DNA from 4 places in the Paenibacillus sp. FSL K6-2859 genome. Region 2 is predicted to be linked to each of the others. Evidence: riboswitches for the same ligand, from Rfam matches in the RefSeq annotation. Region 2 holds a riboswitch; each other region holds the start of a gene.
What was found. Region 2 has a riboswitch for cyclic di-GMP ahead of MHB64_RS03225 (transglutaminase-like domain-containing protein). Riboswitches for the same ligand answer to the same signal wherever they lie in the genome.
Positions count from the first base shown of each region.

Region 1: it holds a riboswitch for cyclic di-GMP, as region 2 does, so the genes downstream of both, MHB64_RS01960 (anti-repressor SinI family protein) here and MHB64_RS03225 (transglutaminase-like domain-containing protein) in region 2, are expected to answer to the same signal.
Region 3: it holds a riboswitch for cyclic di-GMP, as region 2 does, so the genes downstream of both, MHB64_RS04735 (glycosyl hydrolase) here and MHB64_RS03225 (transglutaminase-like domain-containing protein) in region 2, are expected to answer to the same signal.
Region 4: it holds a riboswitch for cyclic di-GMP, as region 2 does, so the genes downstream of both, MHB64_RS29790 (NPCBM/NEW2 domain-containing protein) here and MHB64_RS03225 (transglutaminase-like domain-containing protein) in region 2, are expected to answer to the same signal.

Region 1 is NZ_JBBOYU010000001.1:441,430-449,309, reverse strand. It holds gene MHB64_RS01990 (PadR family transcriptional regulator) at 1-276, shown strand, start outside; gene MHB64_RS01985 (aldo/keto reductase) at 394-1,371, shown strand; gene MHB64_RS01980 (hypothetical protein) at 1,660-2,928, shown strand; gene sipW (signal peptidase I SipW) at 2,930-3,517, shown strand; gene MHB64_RS01970 (TasA family protein) at 3,609-4,208, shown strand; gene MHB64_RS01965 (helix-turn-helix domain-containing protein) at 4,368-4,697, shown strand; gene MHB64_RS01960 (anti-repressor SinI family protein) at 4,879-5,034, opposite strand; cyclic di-GMP riboswitch class I at 5,062-5,146, opposite strand; gene MHB64_RS01955 (2-oxoglutarate dehydrogenase E1 component) at 5,618-7,880, shown strand, end outside.
Region 2 is NZ_JBBOYU010000001.1:727,217-735,096, forward strand. It holds gene MHB64_RS03215 (GtrA family protein) at 1-346, shown strand, start outside; gene MHB64_RS03220 (class D sortase) at 380-1,030, shown strand; cyclic di-GMP riboswitch class I at 1,155-1,235, shown strand; cyclic di-GMP riboswitch class I at 1,344-1,424, shown strand; gene MHB64_RS03225 (transglutaminase-like domain-containing protein) at 1,438-2,247, shown strand; rRNA gene MHB64_RS03230 (16S ribosomal RNA) at 2,661-4,218, shown strand; rRNA gene MHB64_RS03235 (23S ribosomal RNA) at 4,481-7,409, shown strand; rRNA gene rrf (5S ribosomal RNA) at 7,537-7,653, shown strand.
Region 3 is NZ_JBBOYU010000001.1:1,077,358-1,085,237, forward strand. It holds gene MHB64_RS04715 (glycosyltransferase family 4 protein) at 1-551, shown strand, start outside; gene MHB64_RS04720 (glycosyltransferase) at 613-1,713, shown strand; gene MHB64_RS04725 (UDP-glucose dehydrogenase family protein) at 1,718-3,058, shown strand; gene MHB64_RS04730 (sugar phosphate nucleotidyltransferase) at 3,747-5,120, shown strand; cyclic di-GMP riboswitch class I at 5,257-5,336, shown strand; gene MHB64_RS04735 (glycosyl hydrolase) at 5,349-6,899, shown strand; gene MHB64_RS04740 (glycosyl hydrolase) at 7,053-7,880, shown strand, end outside.
Region 4 is NZ_JBBOYU010000001.1:6,690,888-6,698,767, forward strand. It holds gene MHB64_RS29790 (NPCBM/NEW2 domain-containing protein) at 1-3,307, opposite strand, end outside; cyclic di-GMP riboswitch class I at 3,465-3,551, opposite strand; gene MHB64_RS29795 (hypothetical protein) at 3,720-4,274, opposite strand; gene MHB64_RS29800 (EAL domain-containing protein) at 4,388-5,389, opposite strand; gene MHB64_RS29805 (helix-turn-helix domain-containing protein) at 5,442-5,738, opposite strand; gene MHB64_RS29810 (leucine-rich repeat domain-containing protein) at 5,984-6,835, shown strand; gene MHB64_RS29815 (sensor domain-containing diguanylate cyclase) at 6,851-7,840, opposite strand.

The DNA.
Region 1 (7,880 bases), 290 kb from region 2:
CATCCGATGTATATGGCTCTAGCCATGTCCCGTCATGTTGATCAAAACAAGGTGGAGAAGCTGCTCGAAGAACGTATTCGGGAAACCGAACATCAGGTGAATCTGGCTTATCAGGTATATGAAGAACATATTCCTATTGTTCCTCGTTCCGCCCTTCATCTCATGTACGGCACCTATGAACACACCCTTATTGAACTAAAATGGCTGCAACGTCTCTATGATGATGTTGTAGCACGCAAGTTGAATGACATTGGAACACCACTTAATACAGAGTAGAGTCCTTAGGGCCTCTACTCTTTTTTTGCTTTTCCAGAGACAATAAATACCATACTAGAATCTAAGCGTGTACAATATGTACGTGTACGCAATCATATTTCCCTGGGAGGAATCACATTGTTGAGAACGCTGCCTTTAAACAAGCGCGGTATACCAGCCAGCCGTATTGCTCTAGGTTGTATGGGATTTGGTGGGGGCTGGGATCATGAACCGATTACCACCGAGAATGTTAAGCAAGGACATGCAGCCGTCGACGCTGCACGATCTATTGGTATCAATATGTTTGATCACGCAGATATTTATACCCGTGGTAAAGCCGAGAAGGTATTCGGTCAGATCTTTAAAGAACGCCCAGGACTCCGCGAAGAAATCATTATCCAATCAAAGTGCGGTATTAAGCTAATGGAGCCTGGAGACAGTTCTAATGTCTTTGATTTCTCAAGCCAGCATATTCTAAGCAGTGTGGATGGAATATTATCACGACTAGGAACGGAATATATTGATATTCTGCTGCTGCATCGACCTGATCCTTTAATGGATCCGGAGGAAGTGGCCTCCGCATTACATCAATTGAAGACAGCTGGTAAGGTTCGTCATTTCGGCGTCTCCAATATGAGTGCAGCGCAGATCAAAATGCTGCAAGCCTATTGCGATGAACCTTTTATCGTAAACCAGCTACACATGAGCCTAGCCAAGCTCAGCTGGGTCGATGCTGGAATCAGTGTAAACCGTGAACCTTGGAAGGATATTACCTTTCCCGAAGGAACCCTTGAACATTGCCGAATGGAGAACATTCAGCTTCAAGCTTGGGGCCCACTCGCACAAGGCATATTTAGCGGACGTTCATTAGAGGATCAGCCAGAGAATATCGTCCAGACAGCCGCCATGGTTAAACAAATTGCAGATAAAAAAGGAACAACACCCGAAGCCATAGTGCTATCCTGGCTAATGACACATCCGGCAGCTATTCAGCCTGTGATTGGGACTGTGAATCCGCAGCGCATCGCTGCCTGCGCCGATGCGGACAAGCTGGAGCTTACTCGAAAAGAATGGTATGACCTATATGTTAGTTCACGTGGTACTCGTCTTCCCTAACTGAACCCACAATTAAAACTCGCAAGAATTCTTAATAGCCTAATCGCGCTTCACGCGCGATTAGGCTATTTTTAATGCAGTCGCCTCTTATATCGTTCTTTATTGCGAATAAAAATAGATATCAAGCGATAAACCGAGATAAATAGAGATAAATTAACATTATCGTTCTTTATAGAGTACAAATGAGACTTATTGACAGTTTTCTTTTCAAATTATTCCATGTATTATTCATTACAGAAGTTGTTCTTAATAAAGAACAATAATAACGAACCAAAGTAACTCAAGACATTGAGGGGAGGTATTCCTCTGAGACCCAGATCAGCAAAAAGAAGGCCTAAACGAAAGAAGCAAATCGGATTACGTGTTCTGCAATCAGGAATGGCTGTCTCCGTCTTGTTTCTGACTACCTCGCAGCAAGTGGGTAGTACCTATGGTGGTTTTGGAGCTACTGCGCAAACCACTAGCACCATTAGCTTTTGCGAAGTATTTCCAAACTCGATCAAGGGGCTTCTAACAGAACTCAAAGATCATATCGAAAGAGCTACTGCTTTAAAAGGATCTCTGCAAAGCTATACCCCTTCAGGCAGTCTCTCAGACGTTTCGGGAATAGAAGGCATGACGCTGGATGAGCTTGATGTCGCAGCGCAAGAGATTTCCACACAAATCTCCGCACTTCAATCTCAAATCAATGGCGTGAATGAGCAACTGGCCACCAACAGCCAAATTTGGAACGAAATCAATGGTGAGCTGAACGCAGCAGCAGCCGTCCTATTCCAGATTGGAGGATATATGACCTCTCTAGATTCAAACTGTCTAGAAATCAAGGATGAACCATTCTTCAGAGAGCTGCAAAGCAGCCTAAATCAAAGTGGGGTAATCTCTGAATCTCTAAATGCTTCATTAAAGGGAGTTATCCAGTACCTAAACTCCATACACGACATCGGCCTTCCATTTGCTTCGGTAGTGACCAGTGATGTATATGGACAACCCGAGTTACGCAATGAGGCGTTTCAGCAGCCGTTGCCTTTCCTGATTCCTTTTAGTCAGCCGGCCGGCAATATCTCTAGCGAACTGACCTCCACTTATGAGAATCTCAACACTGAAATGAATGACCTTAAAGAATCCGCTACTTCAGGAATCAGCAATCTTCAGAGTCAGCTCCAATTGATCAGTCAAGCCCGTGAACAACAATTGGAAGCCCTTGAGAAAGCCCGATTAGAGGCGCTGGAACAAGCGAAGAAAGAAGAAGAGCGTTTGGCCCTGGAGAAGAAGGAAAAGCAAGAAGCCGAGGACAAAGCGAAAGCAGAAGAGAAAACAAAAACGGAAGTGACTCCACCGACAGGTGAAGCAGCTCCAGAAAACATAAATAAAGAACAACCTGAAGCCCCAGCCACTAACCCAGTCGTTCCGGGAGTTGGTGAAGAGCCAACGATTCCACAAGATGTACCACAGCAAAAGGTTCCTCAGGAGACGCCAAAGGCGGAAGATACAACCTCTTCCCCACCGGCAGCAACACCAGCTCCTGCGGCCCCTCAACAAGACAAAGGTGGAGAATAATATGCGGATTAAAAAAATGATCAACAATACATTATCGAGCATCATGCTTGTCATCTTTATCCTGCTGGTGGTAGCTGTAGTTTTATCAAAGGCCTCCGGCGGTGAACCTGCCTTCTTCGGATACCAGATCAAATCCGTACTCTCAGGTTCGATGGAACCAGGGATTCACACCGGATCGATTGTCGCTTTAAAACCCGGAGGAGATATGAATCGCTTCAAAAAAGGCGATGTTATCACCTTTAGAAATGAAGAAAACCTGCTCATTACTCACCGTGTTGTGGAAGCAACAATGAACAACGCTACTGGTGAAGCCATGTATCGTACGAAAGGCGATAACAATGATGCGCCTGATATGAACCCTACCAGTTCAACGAATGTTGTAGCTGAGTATACCGGGGTTACCGTACCTTACGTAGGTTACGCTATGAATTTCGCAGTTTCCAAAGCTGGAAGTGTCGTGCTCATGATCGTACCAGGCTTGATGCTCCTGCTCTATGCCCTGTACTCATCATGGAAGGCTGTAGCTGCACTCGAAAAGAAAAATGCTGCTATACTGCCCACCTCTCCACCCCCAACTGAAATACAGTAATCCGTTGATTGTCCGCTTCCGCTTACGAACCGGAAGTTACAATATATAAATTTTATAAAAAAACCACAAAAACCGAGGAGGAATTTTAATTATGGGTATCAAAAAAACATTGGGTCTTGGCGTAGCATCTGCAGCACTGGGTTTATCATTGATTGGTGGAGGAACCTTCGCTTACTTTAGTGACACTGCACAAAACACTTCTACATTCGCTGCAGGTACACTCGATTTGAACTCCGACCCTTCTGTTATCGTAAATATCGCAAACCTGAAGCCAGGTGATACTGTATTTAAAACCTTCAAATTAAAAAATGACGGTTCCCTCGATATCGGATCTGTTCTTCTTAAGACAAGCTACTCCGTTAATGATGTGGGCGGTAACAACAACGGTGTTGATTTAGGTAAATCCATTAAAGTTAAATTCTTAACAAATCTTGATAAGAGTAATATATTTCAAGCCGATAAAGTAGTTTATGAAACAACACTAGCCGATTTGAAAGCTTTGTCCCCTGATATCGTAGAAAGAAAGTTTTTACTCAGTGAAGCAGCTGGAATTAAAGCCGGTACTAATGATACATTCGCAGTCCAATTTGAATTTGTTGATGATGGCCAAGATCAAAACTATTTCCAAAAGGATTCATTAACACTAACTTGGGATTTCTTTGCTAAACAAGGCAAAGGAACTGACTACTAATCTAATAAGTCTTCCATTCGAAGAGCAGCAGATTCTTATTCCGGAAAGCGGATAAGTAGATGCTGCTCTTCTCTTTACAATAAACTTTGTCGAATTTATCGATATTTGCTATACTAATAACAAAAAATACGGAGGGGCGTCAGCATAGTGGCACAAAATATGGGCCAACGTATCCAGCATCTCCGCCTAGAAAAGGGATTCTCCCTATCTGAGCTTGCGGACAGAGCGGATGTTGCTAAATCGTATCTTAGCAATGTGGAGAGAAACATCCAATCCAATCCTTCCATCCAGTTTATCGAAAAGATCGCCGATGCGCTTCAGGTATCCATCCATGCTTTGCTCTATGGAGAGCCTAATGATGCTGAGGAATCGCCTTTAGATTCGGAATGGTTCCGATTGGTGCAGGAAGCTATGGCCTCAGGCATAAGCAAACGCGAATTCAAGGAGTTTCTGGACTACCAGAAATGGCGCCTGGATCAGAAGGACTAATCCTTCATCTGATCTAATAAGATCCTCTTCTACTCATACTATCAAACATAAACGCCTTCGCCCTCCTAACATGGATGGCGAAGGCGTTTTATATTCTAACCATGTATCGTGTACAACTTATAGAAAAAGGGCACAGCGATTTATCGCCATGCCCTTTTTCGGTATATAACGCTCTAATGTATTACTGCACGGCTTGCACAGTCTTCTCCTGAAAGAATCGACGAATTTCATCTGCCTTTATGCCAGCCTTCTTAGCTGCTAATAATAAATGTACCCACTCTACGTCTACATCAATAACCTGCTGTTCTCTGTTGCTTCCCTGGTTGGACTTGTCCAAAAAATCTCCTCCTAAGATTTTACGTCCCCAGGCAATCCGGCTGTCATAGTATTTCTACCTTAGACCCGCGACTTTGTGCCCCTGTCTTTCGGCAGGTTTACCTTTTACTGGACCCTTTACACGAAAGGATCTACTTCAAAAAGGATGAAAAACGCTAACTGCAATAACATTATACTATACTAAAGTGGAAAAGTGTGTCGATTTCTGATTAGTTTTTCCATTAAAAAACAAAAAATAGAAGCTCTTTTCTGTGATATCTTGTCCTATTAACACGATACTCGTCCTATTCATAAAATTAATTAAGCCAATATAATGATGCTTCCTTCCCTATTAGTTAAAAATAAGGATATTAGAATCATTTTAGTGGGCCTTAGGAATGGGTAATGAGAAGAAACAGCGTTCTTTTCATTAGAACAAGCTAACCCATACCATTTTGCGAACGTATTGGACGAAAGAATGAATTGATTACACGTGTGGAAAGTAGCACAATAAGATGAGAAATGAAACCGCAATCATCACAGCTCCAGTAAGCGTTGACACAAAATGTCACGTATGGAGTTCATCCGTTAAGGAGGATGTATTCATGGCAGCCAAAGAGCCCTATAACGAATCCATTTGGAGTAAGTATTACGGACCCAATTTAGGCTACATTCAAGAAAGATATGAACAGTTTGTGAAAGATCCATCCACCGTAGAGAATAATTATCGCGAGCTTTTTACAAATTCGGGTCCCCCACCCCTAACACCGGACAGCGAACCGGCTCCACAGCCTCGCATTTCGGGAGACACCGAATGGCTTAGAAAGGCAGTAAGAGCTTCCAAGCTAATCGCTAATATTCGTATATATGGCCATATGGCCGCTGATATTGATCCGCTTGAGCGTGATCACAATCCCATGGCTAAATATCTCGAACTCGAAACCTATGAGCTGACTCGTGAGGATCTGATCGCACTACCTGCCACGCTCATTTGGGAGAATGCCCCGAATGATGTGCATACCGGATGGGATGCAGTTCAGCGTATGCGTCAGGCTTACACCAAGACGATCGCCTATGAATTCGGGCATGTGCATGAAGAAGAAGAACTGAAATGGTTGAACAGACAGGCAGAATCCACAAGCTCACCAGCGCCTTTAAATAATACAGAACGTAAAGAGCTGCTAAACCGCCTGATCCAAGTCGAGCAATTCGAAACCTTCCTCCACAAAACCTTTGTGGGTCAGAAGCGTTTCAGCTTGGAAGGCAATGACGCTCTCGTACCGATGCTCGATGAAATCGTACGCGCTGCTGCGCATGACGGTGCAGAGCATATTCTGATGGGCATGGCGCATCGTGGTCGCCTCAACGTTCTTGCCCATATTTTGGGCAAACCTTATGATATTATATTTTCAGAGTTTCATCATTCTCCAAACAAGGAGCTTTTCCCTTCCGAAGGCTCTACAGGCATTAACTATGGCTGGACGGGTGATGTGAAATACCATCTCGGTGCAGACCGCGCTGTTCGCGAAGGAGAAACCGTACGCACAAGAATAACACTAGCGAATAACCCAAGTCACTTGGAATTCGTCAATCCTGTCGTGGAAGGCTTCACTCGTGCTGCTCAAGAAGATCGGAGCACAGCCGGATTGCCGAAGATTGATACCAGTAAAGCTATAGCGGTGCTAATGCATGGCGACGCTGCTTTTCCAGGTGAAGGAATTGTTGCAGAAACACTTAATATTGGCAAACTTCAAGGTTATCAGAATGGCGGGACGATCCATATCATTGTTAATAACCGGATCGGCTTTACGACAGAAAGTGAAGACTCCCGTTCAACGCATTATGCGAGTGACATCGCAAAAGGATATGAAATTCCAATTATCCATGTCAACGCTGATGATCCCGATGCCTGTATATCAGCTGTTCGTTTAGCTAGCGCATATCGCAATCAATTCAAAAAGGATTTCGTTATTGATCTCATCGGTTATCGTCGTCATGGACATAACGAAATGGATGATCCTGAAACTACACAACCTATCGTGTACGGCAAGGTGCGTAATCATCCAACCGTTTACAAGGTGTATGCGGAGCGGCTACAGCGTGAGAAAATCCTTACAGCTGAAGATGTACAAAAGATGCACATTGAAACAGAAGGCGTATTGCAACGTGCATACGATAGTATGAAGGAAGGCAATCACAAGAAAAAAGAACCAAAAGCCTTCGTTCCTCTTCAAACAGAGCGCTCAGCGGCAGGGACTACAGCCGTACCGATCTCCAGTCTGCAAGAGATTAATCGTGAGCTACTAACCGTACCTGATGGATTCCAAGTCTATCCGAAACTGGAACGTATTCTGCAGCGTCGCAAGGATGCATTGAATGAGGGTGAAAAGGTCGACTGGGCACTCGCCGAGTCTCTCGCTTTCGCTACCATCCTGAAGGATGGAACGCCAATTCGACTTAGCGGTCAGGATGCACAGCGCGGCACCTTTGCACACCGCCATCTAGTACTGCACGACAGCAAAACAGGAGAATTATTCTCTCCGCTTCATCAGCTAAGTAATTCCCGTGCTTCCTTTGGCGTATATAACAGTCCGCTATCTGAAGCTTCTGTGCTAGGTTTTGAGTATGGATATAATGTGTTCGCACCAGAAACTTTCGTCATCTGGGAAGCACAATATGGCGACTTCGCCAATGCAGGTCAGGTTATATTTGATCAATTCATTGCCGCCGGACGTGCGAAATGGACACAGCGCAGCAATCTCGTCGTCATGTTACCGCATGGTTACGAGGGACAGGGACCCGAGCATTCCAGTGGTAGATTAGAACGCTTCCTGCAGTTATCCGCGGAAGAGAACTGGACCGTTGCCA
Region 2 (7,880 bases):
TCTGGTAAATACCCTCATTGATTTCGTAATCTTCACATTACTGAACTCACTTGGGATGGTATATGCATTGGCACAGGTGATTTCTTATAGTGCAGGGACAGCGAATAGCTTTATTTTGAATAAAAAAGTAACCTTTCGGGATCGCGATCGTGGCAAAAAAGAAGGTTTTGATAAGGTACAGTTGTTGAAGTTTATCATGCTGAATCTGGTGGTCTTAGGGATATCGCTGCTATTAATGCATCTGTTGACTGACAAGTTAGGCATTCAAGTGTTGATCTCCAAGGTATTAGTAACCTTTGTTACGGTGATCATTAATTTCTTCGGAAGTCGTAAATGGGTATTCTAAAATCAAGAGAATCAATACACGGAGGTGACAATCATGCGTAAATTCTCGTGCGTGCTCATACTGGCTGGGATCCTTATCATGCTCTATCCAAAAGCTAACGAATGGTATAACGACTGGCAGCAGGATAAGCTATTAGAATCAGCTGAACTCAGCACCACTGAAAGCACTCCACCACCTGATCTGAAGAGCAGATATGCCGAGGTCACTCAGCTACTAGCGGAGGAATCCGTTCTAGATGCACAAGCACAGCCGCAAGAAACAGAAAAGCCGGAACCGGAAATTGAAGTGGGTGGCAAAGTCATCGCATTAATTGAGATCGATAAGATCGATCTGAAGCTGCCTGTATTAGAAGGGGCTACTAAAGCGAATATGAAGCATGCTGCGGCCCATATGAAAGAAACAACTCCATTAGGAGAAATAGGGAACGCTGCAATAGCTGCGCATAGAGCTAGAACTACGGGCAGATTGTTTAACCGATTGAATGAGGTTGTGATTGGGGATACGATTACGGTAAAAACTAGCGATCAGACTTATAATTACGAGGTTTATGATATTTCTGTTGTACTTCCTAGTGATGTGTCTGTTCTAGACGGGAATAACAAAGATAAAATTCTTACCCTAATTACGTGTGACCCACTAGTAGATCCTACACATCGTTTGATTGTTCATGCCAAGCTTTCCTAATCGTTGACGAGAAATAACAAGAGAACTCAAATACAGAGAAATAACTATAAAATAATAGTAAATCTAGCAATTTTGTTCTTGTTTACGAGGATAAATATGGTAGTATAAGACTATAAAAGCTAAACACGATAAACGGCAAACCTATCGAAAGGTAGGGACGCAAAGCTAAAGGGCCTTCCCGAAAGGATGGCAGCCAGTTACCGAATGAAGAGGCTTTTTTTGTTTTTATAAAATATATAAGAATCTTAGATTCATATTTCTACTAGGACTGATTCTGTTAATTTGTCTAGTGAAATTAGAACAGATAGAGCTTATACGATAACGGCAAACCTATCGAAAGGTAGGGACGCAAAGCTAAAGGGCCTTCCCGAAAGGATGGCAGCCAGCTACCGAAAGGGGTTTTATCCGTGAAAAAGGTTTATTTTATGATGATGGCGCTGTTCGTACTAATTACTGCGGTTCCGGTAAGCACAGCTCAAGCCGCAAGTGTAGATGCGAGCTGGTTGATTACATCAAAAGTGGCTCAAGGTGTTATTGGGATTAACTATGATATTCCGAAAGATAAAAGAATCAAACTCATGATCACTAAAGACAACAGCAGCTATACATATAACTTATATGCTTCTGGACAAGCGGAGGACTTCCCTTTACAACAAGGTAATGGTACTTATAAGGTTTCTGTTCTTGAGAACACAACAGGAAATAAATACAAATCGTTATATTCCGAAGTAGTAGATGTAACCATGAGTGACTCGAATTCCGTATATTTGGGCTCCGTACAGAATGTGAAATGGAGTTCTTCTGATAAAGCGATCCTTAAGGCAAAAGAGCTTACAAAAGGCAAAACAACAGATGAAGAAAAAGTTAAGGCAATCTATAACTATGTAGTTGCTAATGTACAATACGATTATTCTCTTGCTAATAACGTAACAACAGATTATATTCCGAACATTAACAACACTTTGAATACTAAAAAAGGAATCTGCTATGACTATGCTTCTCTTTTTGCCGCAATGCTGCGTAGTGTAGATGTGCCTGCTAAGTTGGTGATGGGGAATACTAGCTACGTTACCCAATATCATGCATGGAATGAAGTACTGATGGATGGGAAATGGGTTACTATTGATACTACGGTAGATGCATCGGCAGCGAAGAGTAAGAAGAATGCAGATTTTATTAAGGCTTCAAGTAAGTATACTGCAGCAAAATACTATTAATTTGCATCGCTAGAATCATAACTCTATTAAATAAACAACCAGCTTAATTATTAAGCTGGTTGTTTATTTTTCTATTAGGGGTTGCTTTTCTATGAATAGATAGGTTATTATAGTTAAGCGTTGTTGGAAAGCGTACAGGCAATGTTTGAGAGAGTGATATAAACGGTTTTCGAAAAATAAAGCTTGCATTACTGAGAACAACATGATATATTATAAGAGTTGCTGCTGAGACATTAAACGGCGCCAACGAGAACTTGATCTTTGAAAACTGAACAACGAGTGAGTAGGAAATCACGAAAGTGAATTCCAAAACTGATGAGTTTCACAGCGTATTTTACGCTTTTGAAATTTCATCGTGAGAATTAATTTTCTCGTCAGATGTTTCAAAATGAGCATATCGCTCTTTTCAATACTAATTGGAGAGTTTGATCCTGGCTCAGGACGAACGCTGGCGGCGTGCCTAATACATGCAAGTCGAGCGGAGTTATTTTGAAAGCTTGCTTTCAAAATAACTTAGCGGCGGACGGGTGAGTAACACGTAGGCAACCTGCCCTTTAGACTGGGATAACTACCGGAAACGGTAGCTAATACCGGATAATTTCTTTCTTCTCCTGAAGAAAGAATGAAAGACGGAGCAATCTGTCACTGAGGGATGGGCCTGCGGCGCATTAGCTAGTTGGTGGGGTAACGGCCCACCAAGGCGACGATGCGTAGCCGACCTGAGAGGGTGAACGGCCACACTGGGACTGAGACACGGCCCAGACTCCTACGGGAGGCAGCAGTAGGGAATCTTCCGCAATGGACGAAAGTCTGACGGAGCAACGCCGCGTGAGTGATGAAGGTTTTCGGATCGTAAAGCTCTGTTGCCAGGGAAGAACGTCCGGTAGAGTAACTGCTACCGGAGTGACGGTACCTGAGAAGAAAGCCCCGGCTAACTACGTGCCAGCAGCCGCGGTAATACGTAGGGGGCAAGCGTTGTCCGGAATTATTGGGCGTAAAGCGCGCGCAGGCGGTCATTTAAGTCTGGTGTTTAAACCTTGGGCTCAACCTGAGGTCGCACTGGAAACTGGGTGACTTGAGTACAGAAGAGGAAAGTGGAATTCCACGTGTAGCGGTGAAATGCGTAGATATGTGGAGGAACACCAGTGGCGAAGGCGACTTTCTGGGCTGTAACTGACGCTGAGGCGCGAAAGCGTGGGGAGCAAACAGGATTAGATACCCTGGTAGTCCACGCCGTAAACGATGAGTGCTAGGTGTTAGGGGTTTCGATACCCTTGGTGCCGAAGTTAACACAGTAAGCACTCCGCCTGGGGAGTACGGTCGCAAGACTGAAACTCAAAGGAATTGACGGGGACCCGCACAAGCAGTGGAGTATGTGGTTTAATTCGAAGCAACGCGAAGAACCTTACCAGGTCTTGACATCCCTCTGAATCCACTAGAGATAGTGGCGGCCTTCGGGACAGAGGAGACAGGTGGTGCATGGTTGTCGTCAGCTCGTGTCGTGAGATGTTGGGTTAAGTCCCGCAACGAGCGCAACCCTTAACTTTAGTTGCCAGCAAGTAATGTTGGGCACTCTAGAGTGACTGCCGGTGACAAACCGGAGGAAGGTGGGGATGACGTCAAATCATCATGCCCCTTATGACCTGGGCTACACACGTACTACAATGGCCGGTACAACGGGAAGCGAAGCCGCGAGGTGAAGCCAATCCCATCAAAGCCGGTCTCAGTTCGGATTGCAGGCTGCAACTCGCCTGCATGAAGTCGGAATTGCTAGTAATCGCGGATCAGCATGCCGCGGTGAATACGTTCCCGGGTCTTGTACACACCGCCCGTCACACCACGAGAGTTTACAACACCCGAAGTCGGTGGGGTAACCCGCAAGGGAGCCAGCCGCCGAAGGTGGGGTAGATGATTGGGGTGAAGTCGTAACAAGGTAGCCGTATCGGAAGGTGCGGCTGGATCACCTCCTTTCTATGGAGAATCGTCTTCTGCAATGAAGACATTCAAATCGGAAGTTAAACTTCCAAATCTCAGGTTTAGGCCTGTTACTCACTCGTTGCTCAGTTTTGAGAGTTTAAGCTCTCAAGTAAGACTTGATCCTTGAAAACTGGATACCGAAACGAATTTGCGTTTTAGAACATCTTTTAGCAACTTGTGCAAACAAGTAAATGTTATTAGTGAGATGATTCCAAGAGAAATGTCATTGTATGATATTTTCCTACGGAAAAATCAAGGTTAAGCTAATAAGAGCACACGGAGGATGCCTAGGCGCCAGGAGCCGACGAAGGACGTGGCGAACAACGAAACTGCCTCGGGGAGCTGTAAGCAAGCTTTGATCCGGGGGTGTCCGAATGGGGAAACCCAGCTGTGGTAATTCGCAGTTACTCATCTCTGAACACATAGGAGATGTAGAGGCAGACCAGGGGAACTGAAACATCTAAGTACCCTGAGGAAGAGAAAACAATAGTGATTCCGTCAGTAGCGGCGAGCGAACGCGGAACAGCCTAAACCTAAGAGCTTGCTCTTAGGGGTTGTGGGACGTCTCACATGGAGTTACAAAGGAATATGGTAGGTGAAGAGGTCTGGAAAGGCCCGCGATAGAGGTAAAAGCCCTGTAACCTAAACTGTGTTCTCTCCGAGACGGATCCCGAGTAGTGCGGGGCACGTGAAACCCCGTATGAATCCAGCAGGACCATCTGCTAAGGCTAAATACTACCTGGCGACCGATAGTGAAACAGTACCGTGAGGGAAAGGTGAAAAGCACCCCGGAAGGGGAGTGAAATAGAACCTGAAACCGTGTGCTTACAAAAAGTCAGAGCCCTATTAATGGGTGATGGCGTGCCTTTTGTAGAATGAACCGGCGAGTTACGTTTAACATGCAAGGTTAAGTCGAGAAGACGGAGCCGCAGCGAAAGCGAGTCTGAATAGGGCGAATGAGTATGTGGACGTAGACCCGAAACCGTGTGATCTACCCCTGTCCAGGGTGAAGGTGCGGTAACACGCACTGGAGGCCCGAACCCACGCATGTTGAAAAATGCGGGGATGAGGTGGGGGTAGCGGAGAAATTCCAATCGAACTCGGAGATAGCTGGTTCTCCCCGAAATAGCTTTAGGGCTAGCCTCGGTATAAGAGTAGTGGAGGTAGAGCACTGATTGGGTGCGGGGTCCGCAAGGATTACCAAGCTCAGTCAAACTCCGAATGCCATATACTTATTGCCGGGAGTCAGACAGTGAGTGCTAAGATCCATTGTCAAAAGGGAAACAGCCCAGACCATCAGCTAAGGTCCCCAAGTGTGTGTTAAGTGGGAAAGGATGTGGAGTTGCACAGACAACCAGGATGTTGGCTTAGAAGCAGCCACCATTGAAAGAGTGCGTAATAGCTCACTGGTCGAGTGACTCTGCGCCGAAAATGTAACGGGGCTAAACACACCACCGAAGCTATGGCTAGATACGTATGTATCTGGGGTAGGGGAGCGTTGTATGTGGGTTGAAGGTGTACCGTAAGGAGCGCTGGACAGCATACAAGTGAGAATGCCGGTATGAGTAACGAAAAGATCAGTGAGAATCTGATCCGCCGAAAGCCCAAGGTTTCCTGAGGAAGGCTCGTCCGCTCAGGGTAAGTCGGGACCTAAGGCGAGGCCGAAAGGCGTAGTCGAAGGACAACAGTTTGAAATTACTGTACCACCGTAATCCGCTATGAGCGATGGGGTGACGCAGGAGGGTAGTGACGCGGACTGATGGATATGTCCGTCTAAGCAGTGAGGCTGATGTGTAGGCAAATCCGCACATCGTTAAGGCTGGGCTGTGATGGGGAGCGAAAATTACAGTAGCGAAGGTCATGATCTCACACTGCCAAGAAAAGCCTCTAGCCAGGAGAAGGTGCCCGTACCGCAAACCGACACAGGTAGGCGAGAAGAGAATTCTAAGGCGCGCGGAAGAACTCTCGTTAAGGAACTCGGCAAAATGACCCCGTAACTTCGGGAGAAGGGGTGCCCCGGTAGTGTGAATAGCACGAGGGGGCCGCAGTGAAAAGGCCCAAGCGACTGTTTAGCAAAAACACAGGTCTGTGCGAAGCCGCAAGGCGAAGTATACGGGCTGACGCCTGCCCGGTGCTGGAAGGTTAAGGGGAGTGGTTAGGAGCAATCCGAAGCTATGAACCGAAGCCCCAGTAAACGGCGGCCGTAACTATAACGGTCCTAAGGTAGCGAAATTCCTTGTCAGGTAAATTCTGACCCGCACGAATGGCGTAACGACTTGGGCGCTGTCTCAACGAGAGATCCGGTGAAATTTTAATACCTGTGAAGATGCAGGTTACCCGCGACAAGACGGAAAGACCCCATGGAGCTTTACTGCAGCTTGATATTGAATTTGGGTACGATCTGTACAGGATAGGTGGGAGCCGTAGAAATCGGAGCGCAAGCTTCGGTGGAGGCGCCGTTGGGATACCACCCTGATCGTATCTAGGTTCTAACCTAGTACCGTAATCCGGTACGGGGACCGTGTCAGGCGGGCAGTTTGACTGGGGCGGTCGCCTCCTAAAGAGTAACGGAGGCGTTCCAAGGTTCCCTCAGAATGGTTGGAAATCATTCGAAGAGTGCAAAGGCATAAGGGAGCTTGACTGCGAGACCTACAAGTCGAGCAGGGACGAAAGTCGGACTTAGTGATCCGGTGGTACCGCATGGAAGGGCCATCGCTCAACGGATAAAAGCTACCCTGGGGATAACAGGCTTATCTCCCCCAAGAGTCCACATCGACGGGGAGGTTTGGCACCTCGATGTCGGCTCATCGCATCCTGGGGCTGAAGTAGGTCCCAAGGGTTGGGCTGTTCGCCCATTAAAGCGGTACGCGAGCTGGGTTCAGAACGTCGTGAGACAGTTCGGTCCCTATCTGTCGTGGGCGCAGGAAATTTGAGAGGAGCTGTCCTTAGTACGAGAGGACCGGGATGGACGTACCGCTGGTGCACCAGTTGTTTCGCCAGAAGCATGGCTGGGTAGCTACGTACGGACGGGATAAGCGCTGAAAGCATCTAAGCGTGAAGCCCCCCTCAAGATGAGATTTCCCAATTAGTAAGACCCCTTGAAGACGACGAGGTAGATAGGTTGGAGGTGGAAGTGCAGTAATGCATGGAGCTGACCAATACTAATCGGTCGAGGGCTTATCCTATACTTAAGACGCAAATTCAATTCGGATTCAGTTTTCAGGCATCAAGCCTGGATTACGCTATGGAATTTATTCACACTTCTGTGATGAAGCAAATTTCACGCGACAGCGTCTGTTTGACAGACGCATGTTTGGTGGCGATAGCGGAGGGGTTCCACGCGTACCCATCCCGAACACGACCGTTAAGCCCTCCAGCGCCGATGGTACTTGGACCGAAGGGTCCTGGGAGAGTAGGACGTTGCCAAGCACACGAAGCCATTGTTGATTTATCAACAATGGCTTTTTTGTTCCCTTTATCGGTTGATTTAAATAATGTGGATAAGTTATGGGGAAATAACAAAAAAATAAAAGTTACTAACATGTGGATGAAATAATTAAATTTATTCATAATTGAAAGTAGTCCCCATTTTATGTGGATAGAGCAGTGGTATATGTGGATACTTCAAATAAATGCAAGGATTTTTTGCATTGTAG
Region 3 (7,880 bases), 350 kb from region 2:
TTAACGTATTGCTAGTTGGCCGATTAGCGCATTGGAAAGGTCAGCATATTGTGCTGGAAGCCGCAAAAAGCTTTAAGAACGAACCTCGTGTAAAGTTCTGGCTAGCCGGAGACGCGCTGTTTGGAGAAGAGGCTTATAAGCAGGAATTGCTTCAAAAGATAAAAAACGACGAGCTTACGAATGTAAGCATGCTAGGGCATGTAGATGATATTCAAGGCCTTATGAATACTGCTGATTTACTGATTCACACTTCGGTAACTCCTGAGCCTTTTGGCCAAGTTATCGTTGAAGGAATGGCAGCGGGATTACCGGTGATCGCCTCCAATGAAGGCGGGCCGGTAGAAATTGTAGTTCAAGGTGAGACGGGACTACTGATAGAGCCTGGTGACGCGGTGATACTGGCAGACTCCATTAAATGGATGCTAGATCACCCAGAGGAAAGACGGCGGATGGCGGACAATGGGATGAAACGAGTGAAAGAGCATTTTGTTATCGAGAATACGGTCAAGGACATCGTTGACTACTATAAAGGTTTGTTGGCGGGCACCTGACAGATGAGATGACGCGGTAATTCTGAAGATGATGCTCCATAAAACTTTGAGGATGATTCACATGAAAATTGCGATAGCACACGATTACTTAATCCAAATGGGCGGCGCGGAAAGAGTGGTGGAAGTCTTTCATCACATGTATCCCGAGGCTCCAATCTACACAACGGTTTTTAACGGAAGCCGCCTTACTGACAATCTCAAAGATGCGGATATCCGTGCCTCCTGGCTGCAAAAGATTCCGGGGGTAAAGACCAATTTTAAAGGGGTGCTGCCACTTTATCCAATGGCCATCCGTGATTTGGACTTTCGCGGTTTCGATATCGTCCTGAGTTCCAGCAGTGCTTTTATGAAAAGTATTGAAGTTCCTAAACACACGTTTCATCTTTGTTACTGCCATACGCCTATGCGCTTCGCATGGGATTATGACACCTACATGGAACGTCAGTCGAATTCCGGGCTATTCAAAAAAATGCTTAAGGTATACATGCAGCAGCTCAAAACGTGGGACCAGCGGACTTCCAAAAATGTGAATCAGTTCGTAGCCAATTCTTCAGTTGTGAAGACGAGGATTCAGAATTATTATCACCGGGATGCCGATGTCATATTTCCACCGATTAATACTGCCCGGTTTACAAGCTCTTCTACCATTGGTGACTATTATTTAATAGTATCTCGGCTTGTTTCCTACAAGCGGATTGATCTGGCAGTGGAGGCTTTTAACCGCAACGGTCTTAAGCTTTATATCGTAGGGGATGGACCGGATCGCAAGCGTCTCGAAGGCATGGCTAAGGATAATGTATCGTTTCTGGGCCGGCTAGAAGATGAGCAAGTGACTGGAATGATGGCACAGTGTCGGGCATTTATTTTTCCAGGAGAAGAGGACTTTGGAATTACACCGCTGGAAGCGAACGCGGCCGGAAGACCAGTAATCGCTTATCAAGCAGGCGGGGCACTAGATACTATTATTCCTTATGTAAATGGTGTGTTCTTTCAGCATCAAGAAGTGGAGGATCTGCTTAAGGCTATTTATGAGGTAGAGTCCTACGCTTGGGATATTGATCAAATTATGGAGCATGCACGTAAATTCGATGAGCAGGCGTTCATGGTTAAGTTCAAGCAGTATGTTGAGCAGGCCTACGTCAATTTTCTAAAAGGAGGATGATTGTATGAAGCTGACAGTAATCGGGACTGGGTATGTGGGTCTTGTATCTGGCGTATGCTTTGCACTGAGCGGACATCATGTTATCTGTGTGGATAAGGACGAGGAAAAGATTAAGAAGCTGAAACAGATGGAATCGCCCATTTATGAGCCGGGAATTGAGGAAATGATTGAACTGAATCTTCGAGAGGAACGGTTATCTTTTTCTGCGGATCTTCAGGACTCGGTGCGGCGTTCAGATATCATCATTCTTGCTGTAGGTACGCCATCGCTGCCTAATGGTGAAGCAGACTTAACCTACATTGAGGGTGCAGCTGCTGAAATCGCTAAAGCGATGGAGGGGTACAAAATTATAATGACTAAATCTACAGTACCCGTAGGGACAAATGAAAAAATCTCCCAAATGCTCTCTAAGTATACCCATCATTCTTTTGATATCGTGTCAGCACCTGAGTTTTTACGTGAAGGGTCAGCGATTCGCGATACCCTCCATCCCGATAGAATTGTTATTGGCCTTGATAATCCAGAGCTGGAACAAACCATGCGCGAGCTTCATAAGGGTTTCACAGAAAATGTATTTGTAACAGATATACGCAGTGCTGAAATGATCAAATATGCTTCGAATGCATTTTTGGCCACAAAGATCTCCTTTATTAATGAGATCGCCAATATTTGTGAAAAAGTGGGAGCTGATGTAACCGAGGTAGCTGAAGGAATGGGTATGGACCAAAGAATCGGGTCATCCTTCCTGCAGGCTGGTATCGGTTATGGAGGCTCCTGTTTCCCGAAAGACACTAATGCGCTCATTCAAATCGCGGGCAACGTCGATTACGAATTCAAATTATTGAAATCTGTAGTCGAAGTGAACAAGGGACAACGGTTTATGATCATCTCCAAGCTGCATGAATCACTTGGCAGCCTGCACGGTTCGACGATTGGGATATGGGGGCTTGCCTTTAAGCCTAATACTGATGATGTCCGCGAAGCTCCAGCCAGAGAGATTGTTGAGGCACTGGTGGCTGAAGGGGCAACAGTCAAACTATATGATCCAATCGCAGCTCCAAATTTCAGGCAGCAATATGATCATCCACAGCTTCGCTGGTGTCATCTGCCAGAGGAAGCGGCCGAGGGCAGCGATGCCGTATGTCTTTTGACCGATTGGAGCCTGCTCAAGGACATTGATCTGCATCAGCTGGCGAAAAGCATGCGTAATGGGGTGCTGATCGATGGGCGGAATGTGTATTCCAAGGAGCAAATCGAGGGTACCGGCCTCGTTTATCATTCTGTCGGCCGCCCGCAGATGGGTGGATTGAGCGGTTATTCTGCTAGTGTGGCTGGAGCGGTTTAATCTAAGTTATATAGATTGAACTTGTGATTTTTCTATTTAGGGATGAGGCGTGACTCCATAGAATGTTTGGACTTCCGGCCGCTGTTGTCTGCAGATTTCCTGATTTTAACCGCTAATAGCGGTAGAAATCCGCAGACAAAGGCGGACGCTATCGCTCCTCCAGTTCCAAAATTCTCCTCCGCCACTTCGTTCCCTTATTTTAAGTTTCTAAGCAATTTATATAGTTAGTGTACTCTGATTGTTTATCGCAGTGGCAGATAACCTTGTTGTTGTAGTAGTACTTGCGTTGGCTGCTGCCTCCATAGGAGCAGAAGCAAATCTTTAGAAAAACGTGCTGCCTTCCGGCTGGTACAGCCCGGTGCAGTACGGTTCAAGCATTTAGAGGAAGTTGGTTAGGTAAAGAACGGAAAGGGAATTTGGAACTGTAGAAACGGAGTGTTCGCCCGAAAGATTTCCGTAGGAAAGCTAGCTTCGAAAGCATATGCTATCCTCGGATTTCTACCGCTGGCGGCGGTTCAAATCAGGAAATCTGAGGATAACAGCGATCGGAAGTCCAAAATCCCTTGGAGTGGTTCATACCTAATAAATTTTTTTAATGCATCCGCTCGAAATAAGGCTAAGCGGAAGCTGACGTTTTGATAACAATTCAATTATGCTCGATTTCCATAATTCAAGGAGGGTTCATTCTATGAAAATGATACTTCTATCAGGCGGCTCAGGTAAACGGTTATGGCCGTTGTCCAACGACTCACGTTCAAAGCAATTTCTAAAGGTACTTGAAAGCCCTCAAGGTGAACCGGAATCCATGGTACAACGTGTCTGGAGACAGCTGGAGGAAGCTGGGATGGCAGAATCATCTTATCTGGCCACCGGCCGCGGTCAAGTAGAAATGATACAAAGCCAACTGGGAAGTCATGTGCCGATTATCGTTGAACCGGAGCGTAGGGATACTTTTCCGGCCATCGCCTTAACAGCTACCTATCTTTATTCGGTTGCAGGTGTTTCTCCAGCGGAGACGATAGCCATTTTGCCTGTTGATCCTTATGTAGAAGCATCCTTTTTCGATACCATAGCTATGCTTGAGGGGACCATGCTGGAAAGCGGAGCAAATCTGGCACTAATGGGTGTTGTTCCTGAACATGCCTCAGAGAAATACGGATATATCATTCCTACCACTGAAGAGGCGGGGGGGAATGGTTTTATGAAGGTGAGTCACTTTCAAGAGAAACCAGACCGCATACAAGCAGAACAGCTCATCGAACAAAATGCATTGTGGAATTGCGGAGTGTTTGCCTTCCGTTTAGGCTACTTGTTAGATATTTTGCAGCGTAAAGGGTTGCCTTTAGGATATGAAGAATTGCAGAAGCAGTATAAGCTATTGTCTTCCATCAGCTTTGATTATGAGGTGGTGGAGAAAGAAGAACATATTGTGGTGCAGCCTTATGATGGATTCTGGAAGGATCTTGGAACTTGGAATACGCTGACAGAGGAAATGAGCAGCAAGCATGTAGGAAAAGGTTTTGTGACGGCGGATTCTGAGGGGACTTGCTTGATTAATGAGCTGGATATTCCGATTACGGTAATTGGTGCGAAGGATCTGATCATCGCGGCTAGCCCGGATGGTATTCTGGTTACCCATAAAGCGGAGAGCCCACGGATTAAAGAAGTGCTGAAGACCTTTGAACAGAGACCGATGTATGAGGAACGCCGCTGGGGTCATTACAAAGTTATTGATTATGTGAAATACGACGAGGGTAATGAAGTGCTGACCAAACGGATTTTTATATCCGAGGGGAATAATATCAGCTATCAATTACATCGCAAGCGTAGTGAAATTTGGACAATCGTCAGCGGCGAAGCAAGTATTGTGCTGAATGAGAAGAAACATAATGTGAAGGCTGGGGACGTGGTACGTATCCCGGAAGGAACGAAGCACGCGATCCTTGCTTTGACGGATGTTGAGTTTATAGAGGTACAGACGGGTTCTGAGTTAGTAGAAGAAGATAATATTCGTATTACTTTAGACTGGAATGATATAGAACTACAACAATTCATTTCATAGGTCTAACCTATCTATTTAACCAATCTGAAATTTCTTTAAACAGGTAAATTGACTCAATTATCAAAAAAAGTCATAAAAACACTAAATATATCATTAATTGTCGTCGATACTTACGGTAAGAGAGATTATTTCTCTTAAATTGAAAAGGCAAACCTATCGAAAGGTAGGGACGCAAAGCTATAGGGCCTTCGAAAGAGTGGCAGCCTGGCTACCGAAAGGGAGATTATTTTGAAAGCTTACCGTACGTATCGATTATTTGGCGCATTTCTGTCACTCGTCCTGTTTCTGACTGCACTTCCGCTTACTGTTGGAATTTCGCCGTCTGTTGTCATAGCTGCTTCAAATTCTGGTACGCCAGTTACCCCAGGAGCCTCACCCGAAGCCGTAAAGCTGCTTAACTATCTTTACTCGATTTCAGGAAAAGGTATTATTGCTGGTCAACATGACTATTTAGAAAGTCCAGATGAAATTAACAATATGCTGAAGGGAACAAGCGGACAGTACGCAGCTCTTCACGGTTATGAACTGGGCGCGATCAGTGGCCAGTCCGAAGGAACGATGGCCTGGCAGCGTCAAAATGTGGTGAACAGCGCCATCAACTGGAATAAAGCGGGCGGGATCGTAGCTATGACTTTTCATGCTAACCTGCCAGGCACCGCTTATGACTGGGGTAATGTGAAAAAAACGCTTAGCCAAAGTGAGTTCGATAGTTACGTTACACCGGGTACCAAGCAATATAACAGTCTGATCGCTGAACTTGATAAGGTAGCGGTCTCCCTAAAGAGCTTACGTGATGCCAACGTTCCGGTACTTTGGAGACCCTATCATGAAATGAACGGAAACTGGTTCTGGTGGGGGAAGAAAAACAACTTTTCAAAACTTTGGAATGTTATGTATGACCGTTTTGTTAACGTTCATAAATTAAATAATTTGTTATGGGTATGGAGTCCGAATGCTCCGAATGTTTGGTCAGATCCTTATGCGTCAACTTATCCAGGAGCAGATAAAGTAGATATTCTGGCAGCAGATATATACGAAAATGATTACCAGCAAAAATACTATGATAGCTTGTTGAGTCTAGCCGCTGGCAAACCGATTGCGATCGGGGAGAATGGTGAAGTACCTAATCTGGAGAAGCTACAGCAATCGCAAAGTAAATGGACGTATATGATGAGCTGGGGAAAAATGCTTTACGATAATAACAGTGCAGACACAATCAAAACTTTTATGAATAGCAACTATACCCTGACTAGAGATAAATTAAATACTAGTCTGGTACCGAAACCTAGCGCTGCTCCAGCGCCGGCACCTTCCGAAGAAGAGGGAGAGGCAGCAATTCCTCTTGCGAAGGGGCTTGCAGGAGAATATTATAACAACATCCAGCTGTCGGGAGCAGCAGCTCTTACTAGAACAGATGCGATGATCGATTTCAATTGGCGGCTAGGATCGCCGGATGCCGCCCTCGGGATTGATCGTTTCTCCATACGTTGGAGCGGTAAAATTAAGCCATTATATGAAGAGCAATATACATTTTACACTACCTCAGATGATGGCATCCGTGTCTGGGTGAATGGGGAATCTGTGATTGATAGCTGGACTAAGCAAAGTGGTACTGAGCGTAAGGGCACCATAACGCTGACGGCTGGCCAGCTATACGATATCAAGGTGGAGTATTACGAGAATGAAGGCGATGCGAGAGTCCGCTTGATGTGGGAAAGTGCTAGTCAAGCTAAAGAGACAGTTCCAGCAAGTGCACTTTTTCTTCCGGATGTCTCCTGATTGATGAAAATTAAAGGTCGATCCTTAGTAGCTCTGCGTTATTGCAGAGCTACTAAGCTATAGTCCTCATTAGGTCAGAAGACGATTGTCCGATAACAGGTATGTTCATTTATTACCTGTGGAGGCAGTACAGCTACCGAAAGGAGGATTTATTTGCGTAAATATTATAAGCAAAACAGATTGTTGTTTACTATATTACCGGTGTTTATTATTTTTTCCTTGCTGCCTTGGGGAGAGGTTAGGAGTCTTCCGAAGGCTATGAGTGTTTCTTCCTCTCTACCTCCGGCTATACCAAGCAATCCATCAGCTTCTGAAGAAGCCAAGCAACTGCTGAGTAATTTGGTGAATCTACGTGGCAAAGGAATCCTGTCCGGCCAGCATGATTATCTAGAAAGCCCAGATGAACTGGTTCATAAGCTGAAAAATACTTCGGGACAGAATGCCGTTTTACATGGTTATGAATTAGGGGCGATTAATAATCAATCCAAGGGGACGATCGCAGAACAGCGGCAAGCTGTTATTGACAGTGCAATTGAGTGGCATCAAGAGGGTGGCATTGTAGCCATGACATTCCATCAGAGTTTGCCGGGGACATCTCCAGAATGGTCCAATGTAAACAGAAGTCTCAGTCAAGAAAAGTTTAATGCTTATGTTACGCCTGGGACGGCTCAGTATAAGCGTCTTATTTCTGATCTAGACGAGATCGCTGGATATTTAGAACAGCTGCGTGATGCCGGAGTTCCAGTCTTATGGCGACCTTACCATGAAATGAACGGCGGTTGGTTTTGGTGGGGGAAAAAGGACAATTTTTCAGCGCTTTGGAATATTGTCTATGATCGTTTTGTAAACACACACAAGCTAAATAATCTACTGTGGGTGTGGAATCCAAATGCACCGAATGAATGGGCAGATCCATATGCTGCATATTATCCCGATGCGGATAAACTCGATGTTCTGGCTGCGGATATCTACAATAACGAT
Region 4 (7,880 bases), 6.0 Mb from region 2:
CTGACTTGGCATTAAGATCCGAAAGATAAGCATAGTCACTCGTTACCGTAACCAGTGTTGTTTTGGTTTCTGTAACCCCTTCGTTCTTCACTTCATACACCACTTCGTAGTCGCCTTTTTGCGTTACATCAACGGTATTTGCTTTCAGGGTGACATTAGCCGTAATATCGTTTCCTTGATAGTTAGTCGCTTTTACATAGTTCATCGGATCAAAAGCTTGATTAAGCTTTAACGTGATTTGATCTTCAACAGATAACGCTGGCTTGAAGGCTTTAACCTGTACCGGCTTCAGTGGGTTCAGCTTCTTATCATAACCAACGATCTTGTACGTATAATTGATGCTGTTATCTACATTCGTATCCACGAACTGGTCAGTCCCTGTAAACCCTACTAACTTATCGTCTCTATACACCTCATAACCTAAGAAATCTTTCTTAAGATCCGTATCCATACTGAAGCTTAGTGTGTTCGATTTAGCAGTAGTGTTAGGCGTGATATTAACCTTTATCGCAACATTCTTATCTGCTATTCCTGTTCCTTCATAATGAACCACTGAATTGTTTAAATACCAGAGCTTTTTCGGTGCTGGATATTTAGCTAACTTCACTTTTGTTTCAGGATTCACAGTGAAGCCATGTCTGGCAAAATAGCTACTTAAGTCTAACCCCAGCACTTCAGAGGAGAACTCCACCAAATACTGCTGCTTGGAATTGTCGCCGTTCGGAAGGGAGACCTTCCGCTCGCGGTACAGCTTGGTCAGTTCTGTCCAGTAACCCGGATGCGCCAATTCTAACTGCCAATAGGCACCAAGCTGTGCAAATAAGCCCTGCTGATTCATAACCACTTTATTTTCTTCGATTACATATTTATATATATCACTTTCAAAAGGAATACGAGTATCCATCGAGTCCGCATAGACTGACATCAGCATAGACACCATATTATTGGTTACTTCACCATATTCTCGTTCGCCCATCGCCAAGCGATGCCCTATTTCATGATTCAATCCCCAGCCTGGATAGACTTTGTTAAAATCACCTAACATTGTCCCCACGGTTCCAAGTTGTATCCCTGTATGGTCCCCCGCTGCATACATCGCACCATAAGGCTGCATCAATCGGATATTCTCACGAATTAGCTTGGCATCATGAATCACACTACTGCCATCCAAGCCATAGAAGTCAAAGATCGTCTTCATCCAAGTATCATAGCCGGTTACGGTACCCAGCGGATCATTTCCTTGCGTAATAAACATGTTATAAGCTTCTGTCGCAGTGCCTGTGAAAATAACATGATCGCTGACCATTTCCACCACATCAATGAGCTTGCGATCTTGAACATTCGGATGCGCTGCCTTATCTTCATCTATTTTTTGTTTATAGGTGGTTAAGAAGGCTTTGAATTGTTCAGGATCTGTAATCTTAGTCATCATAGGGATCTTGGTAAGCCCCTCGAACCGGATCATAGGTGCTTTACCTTGTTCCTCCGCTGTATATGGATTGACGATATACACTGTACCGCCCTTAGTCACTTCATGTGCATAATAACTATTCGTCGCAAATTCAGGAACGGTTATTGTGTTTTTACCTGGACGCAATTTCACACTGCTAGCCCAAACGTTCCAAGCCGCCTCTTGTTGAGAAAAGACTAAAGAAGGCAATTTATCGCTCGAAGCTGCGTCCACATAAACGTTGATTGTATCTCCAGGCATTGCAACGAGACCTGTAGGCTGGTTGTTCGTACCGAAACCAATTCTCAGGTTTTCTTGCGCATGCTTTTTCATATCTCCACGTTGTTCCGACTCAATGATGGTGCCTTCGGTTTGAATTTCACCATTCACTAGCTTCTTAGCTAAATCCAAAGAATCCTTCAGGATTGGATAGAGCGGATGTACTTTTGCCGCTTCTTCTAATTCGTTGATTGCTTCGACGCTATTATAAGCGGGAACAACCGCACTCATCGTGCCATCTGTGAAAATACCATTTACAGCTTCACTTACTTTATCCTCTGTATAAAATCTAAATTCGGCTGCAAAGGGTCTGTTGATATTGGCTTTTGTGAACTTGAATTTCAATCTTTTAAACTTCGTAGGTTCAAATTTAAACTCCAGAAAGTCATTCGTACTATTCGCGGTTCCGCTAGATACGAGCTGGAAGGTCTCTCCCTTACTTGTTTCTGATGCATAAATTTGAAAAGCCTCTGGGAAGCCTTTGCGGTTATCTCTAGCCAGGAAAGCCACTCTATCTAATACTTTCGCTTGCGCTAACTCAAACACAACTTCATTCGTGAAGCTGTCGTCATTGTTTTTATTGGTTTCCCAGTGTGTATTCGGTTGGTCATCGAGCATGTATTCCGGTTTCGTACCTGGGTAGCTTCCGCCGTTCACCGTTACTTTTGATACGTTTGAGTTGGGCATTCTATAAGCTTCGCTATAGGCATTTTCATATGCTGTACCATAGCCTTTTAGCTTCGAAACCTTAGCCGCTGTTGCCTCTATTTGATGATTCTCCAGAAGTACTTTTGCATTCTCTATATCTGCTTGAAACTGCGCGTACAGTGGATGTGTCTGCACTTCTTGTTCTAAAGCCGTTAATTTCTCCATCGTATTAAATGCTGCGCTAACTTGACTCAAGCTGTCATCTGTGAATAAATTTTTCATTTTAGCGGATACGGCATCTTCTTTGTAAAAAGAAAACTCAGCCGCACTCGCCCAATCTTGGTTAGCTTTTTTGAAGACAAATTTAAGTCTCTTAAAGGTTGCCCTGTCAAACTGCACCTCTACTACGTCACCTGTTGAGCCTTTATATTCTCCAGAGGATACTAGCGTATAATCGCCTGCATCCGTTGTTGAGCCATAAATATCAAATTCCTGGGCAAACCCCTTACCCTTTGCGCTGGATTGTCTTGCAGCATATACGATTCTATTTAATTCAGTGGACTCATTGAATACAAAGACAACCTCATTCGTAAACGTTGAACTATTCGGTTTGCCCGTTTCCCAATGCGTACTCATATCGCCATCAATAGCCTTAGCTATAGGTGAACCTGAGTAGTTACCACCGTTATTGGTAATGGATTTAATATTCGCAGGATTCATTCTAAAAACATCATTATAAGCGCCTAGGATAGCCTTGCCGTACAGATCAAACGGAATAACTGACGCATTGCTTATTAGGTCAGCCTTGCTTTGTACTACAGTGTTCACTACAGTTACCTTGCTTACATCACTTGCTAAAGCATAACCTGCCTCACTCGAAAAGCTAGCTAACATGGCTGCCGATGTAGCGATTGCAATCATTTTTTTCATCTTTTCTACCCCCCAGATGTAATATAAATCTCTTCAATGCCTAAAAATGGGCACAAAAAAAACTACCCCGAAAGAGTAGCTTGATTGCAGCTAAAGTTGCATAAAAATTAAGACTTAATTTTTATTAAACCTTAAAAACAAAAAGCGTTATACACTCTTTGGCAGCTGGCTGACAATAGTCGTGATAACCTTAGTCCCTATAGCTTTGCGTCCCTACATTTCCATAGGTTTGCCTATGAAGTTTCGATTACATTACAAAGGTTAACATAACTATGCATCTTATTGCATGATTATTTGGTATGAAATTGATATTTGATCGACATAGGTAATTGCAATCAATTTCCTCTAACTGATCGATATTATTTATCAACTGTCCCAGACGAAGAGTGATACTTTAGGACTGGAGGAGCGTTCAACCTCCAAATAGTCGCCGAAACCAATTCCACACATCACCTGTGATCGGAATTAACCCAAAGCCATGCTCGCCAACCGCGATTAGACCATATGCCCATTGTCCAATAGCTACGGCTCCCCCAGCAATCCGTCCTATGGCTACCGCTCCAAATGCCGTATCCCCTATGGCGACAGCACCTAACGCTTTTTCGGCTATCGCGATCGCTCCTACAGCCACTCCTGCAATAGCAATCGCCCCAGCTGCGAAGCCAAGCCAGCTAAGTGCTATCGCTCCAAGTGCTAACCACATTCCTAGTGATATTGCACCCACGGATAGTACCCCTACGCTTATCGCACCTATGGAAATCAAGCCTACAGCTATATCTCCAATAGCAATTAATCCAACAGCTGTCTTCACACGAGGTCTGCTGCCATAACCCTGACCAGAGTAGCGACCTAAATTGCTGCGAATACTTACCACTGGAAATGAGGGAGAAGGCCACTGATAATCAATCTCTCGCCCTTCCCAGCCCCTGGAATCTGCCCAACGTGTGATGTATTTATGCCATTCCATATTCATCCGCCCCCCTTCTCAATTACCTAAATTGTACAGCCCCGGGGCTCACCTGTAATCAGACTCTGACCTGAATTCATCTCATCCTCTAGACGGAGATCTACTCATTAGGATCACTGTTTGGGAATAGGGTCAGGTTTTCCAAATAAATATCCCTGAAACAACTGATAACCACTCTGCTTAAGCCATTCAAAGTCCTCTCTAAATTCCACTCCTTCTGCTAAGGGAACGGATTGGATTTCTAATGCCTTTTCTAAAAACTGTTCTGCTACTTTCTGTTTGCTCGGATCACTAGACACACCCTGAACATATTTCATATCCAGCTTCATGTAATGGGGTTTAAGTGCCAATAACATCTCGATTGTGCTGAAGCCTTCGCCAACATCATCTAGAGCGTATTCAAATCCCCGATCCTTGTAATATGTCAAAATAGCTTTCAAATGAGCAAGGTCATCCACTTTCTCCGTCTCAACAACTTCAAAGACAAAAAGAGAGGGATCTACGCCTAATTGATTGGCCAATTCAACTGTTGATCTTAGGCAGAACTCTGGAGCGTAGATCGACGTTGGGATAAAATTAATAAACGTTTTTTTATTTAAGGGTGCAGCACATTTTACAGCAGTCATTCTACATAACCGGTCTAAAGCATATAAACGGCCACGATTGCGTGCCGCCGTAAAGATCTCATTAGGATAGATAAGGGCTCCATCTTCTTTTTTAAATCTGGATAAGACCTCGTATGCAAAAATCTCTTCCTTTGCATTCACGATTGGCTGGAAGTGACAAATCACTAACCCCTTAGTGATAACCTCATCAATCCACTCCATATCAAGTACAGTGGGCATCTCGGATAGAGGTCTCCATGTTTGGTCATCTATACGGAATTCAATCTGCTTCGACGCCATATGATCATTACAGAAATCCAGAAAATCCCGCGCCCCAGCCTCTTTAATCGTAATCACATTTTCTTCTACCTTATGTATCGTATTGCTTCTACTCAAATGATGAATAACCTCAGGTAACATCCTTAGATTAAGCTCGCCATGAGCCTTAATTTCAAAATTCAGTTCTCTTACTACACAATGATTACAAGCCACATTCATAACCCCTTTCATCTTCGACTCTCTTAAAAAGATCCCAGAACTACTATTCTCAATCAAAATCCGTTTACTCCAGTAAGTACGACGGGTCTAACACGGTTAACTGTTGATGTTGAATCTCAATAATCTTTTGCTCTTGCAGATCTTTAAGCACAAGGGTAGCCGTCTCCCTGAGCGTTCCGATTATATCCGCGAACTGCTGATGGGTCAGCCGGAGATTAATCCTCATCTCACCTTGCTCCTCTATCCCGAATATTTGGTATAGTCTTCTTAGAGTAAAAATTGCACGCGCTCTCGCAGCATGAAATTTCATTTCGGGTAATAACCGATTCGATAAAAATAAACGATCCATTTGCAGCAGCATCAATTGTTCCTTAACTAACGGGTAGTGTATCGTTCATCGCCACCGCTGATATCACTCTTGCATTGGAGGGACGGATCACTTCCAGATCGCCAAAGAAATCCCCTTTTCCAAAAAGAAGCTTCCATCTCATTATTCCTTTCTAAAACACGCCATAGTTTTGTATACCAACATACAGATAATAAATCATTATCCTGTTATATTCTATCGTAACGATTGCCAATACCAATAACAAAGGAGAACCTTCTATGAGATATAATTTTGACGGAAAAGGACTTACAGAAACGCCAGAGATCGTGTTTGAGAGCAATCCTCTACTAGAACTGAGCATGTACAACAACCATATTAAAGAGATTCCCGATCAACTCTTCCTTCATGATGAATTAGAGGTACTAAATTATGCGGGTAATGACATCGAACGGTTATCCGAGAACATCGGTCGTTTAGTTCACTTAAGAATGCTTGATTTAGGCCATAATCAACTCAAGGTATTGCCGGAGAGTATTGGAGAACTACGGGGGTTGGATTCTTTTCTATACCTAAGTAATAATCAGTTCGAGCAGCTGCCGGAGCAGCTTTGTAATCTCCAGAAACTCAAGTATCTGAATGTAACAGATAATAATCTCAAGCAACTGCCTACTCTTTTAGGCGCAATGAGCAGTCTAATTGAATTGCGGCTATATTACAATCAGCTAGAAAGTCTGCCAGATTCAATCACACAAATAAAAGGGCTAAGAGAGATCCATCTGTATGGTAATCAACTGGTCTTGTTACCCGAGCATTTGGGTGCTATAGAAGAACTTCGGATACTTGATTTAAATGATAATCGAATCACTGAACTACCTTCATCTATCGGTAAACTAAGCAAGTTAAGAAAACTGAACCTTCGAAAAAATAAACTGAATCAGCTGCCTGAGCAAATAGGTCAATTAAGCAGCCTTGTTGAGCTTGACCTAAGAGATAATAACCTGCAAGAAATTCCGAATTCCCTTCTACAACTAGAACGATTAGAGAAACTGGATCTCCGATGGAATCACAGCTTGAAGGAAACAGACATTTTAGAGCAATTAGAGCAAAGAGGATGTATCGTTTATAAATAACAAAAAAGCCCCCTGTTAAAGAAGCTTTTCATTCAAATCTATGAAGTGGGTAACGCGGTTTCTCCCCTGTTCTTTAGAGGCATAGAGCGCTTGATCAGCTTTTTGCAGCAGGGTGTTTTCTGAATCGGCTGGAATAAATGTAGCTACACCAATGCTCACCGTTATCCGGCCCATTTCCCAAGTTGAATACGCGATAGACTGCCGTAAATTCTCAGCTATAGTCCTTGACTCCGAGATGTCTGTATTAGGTAAAAGAAGTATGAATTCCTCACCGCCATATCTAGCCGCAATATCCTCTTTACGAGATTGCAGTTTCAAGATACTCGCCATTTTCTCCAGCACATAGTCACCTGTCTGATGCCCATAGGTGTCGTTCACTTTTTTAAAATGATCAATATCTATAATACACAGCGAAAATGCTGTTTGAACTTGGCCGTACCCTACAATTTGCTCTTCCAGCTTCTCTTGAAGAAACCTTCTATTCTTCAGCCCAGTCAGCTTATCTGTATTAGATAACTCTACTAAAACGGCATTCATCTCCAGCAGCTCGGCTTGTTTCTGTTCAATTTCTAAATGAATTCGCTTGAGCTCGGCAAGCGCCTGATCCTTTTCCCAATAAGCCACTTCTATTTGCTTCTTGGCAGACCGAAGCTCCAGCTCATAGTCAATACGTTTTCCCATCTGTACCAGGATACAATCAATGACCTCTACACCTTCACACTCGAGCCTTCTGCCATTCAATAAATAGGGAACCGCTTTACCATCACTATCTTTCAGATTTATAAATAACTCTTCCACCTGTCCATTAAGATTAATAAAAGGATAGAAGTATGAATGAAAAATAAGCTTGTTTGCCGTAGACATGATAGATTCAAAATGCTTATGCACCAAATCAACCTGTTTATACCCCATACGGTCCAAAAACGTCTGATTTACATCCTTGATTATTCCTTCATGGGTAATAGAAACATAGCCACAAGGCGCATATCTTAATCGGTCATCCATGATCTAAATATCCTTTCAACACAGCATAATCTCATCTAGC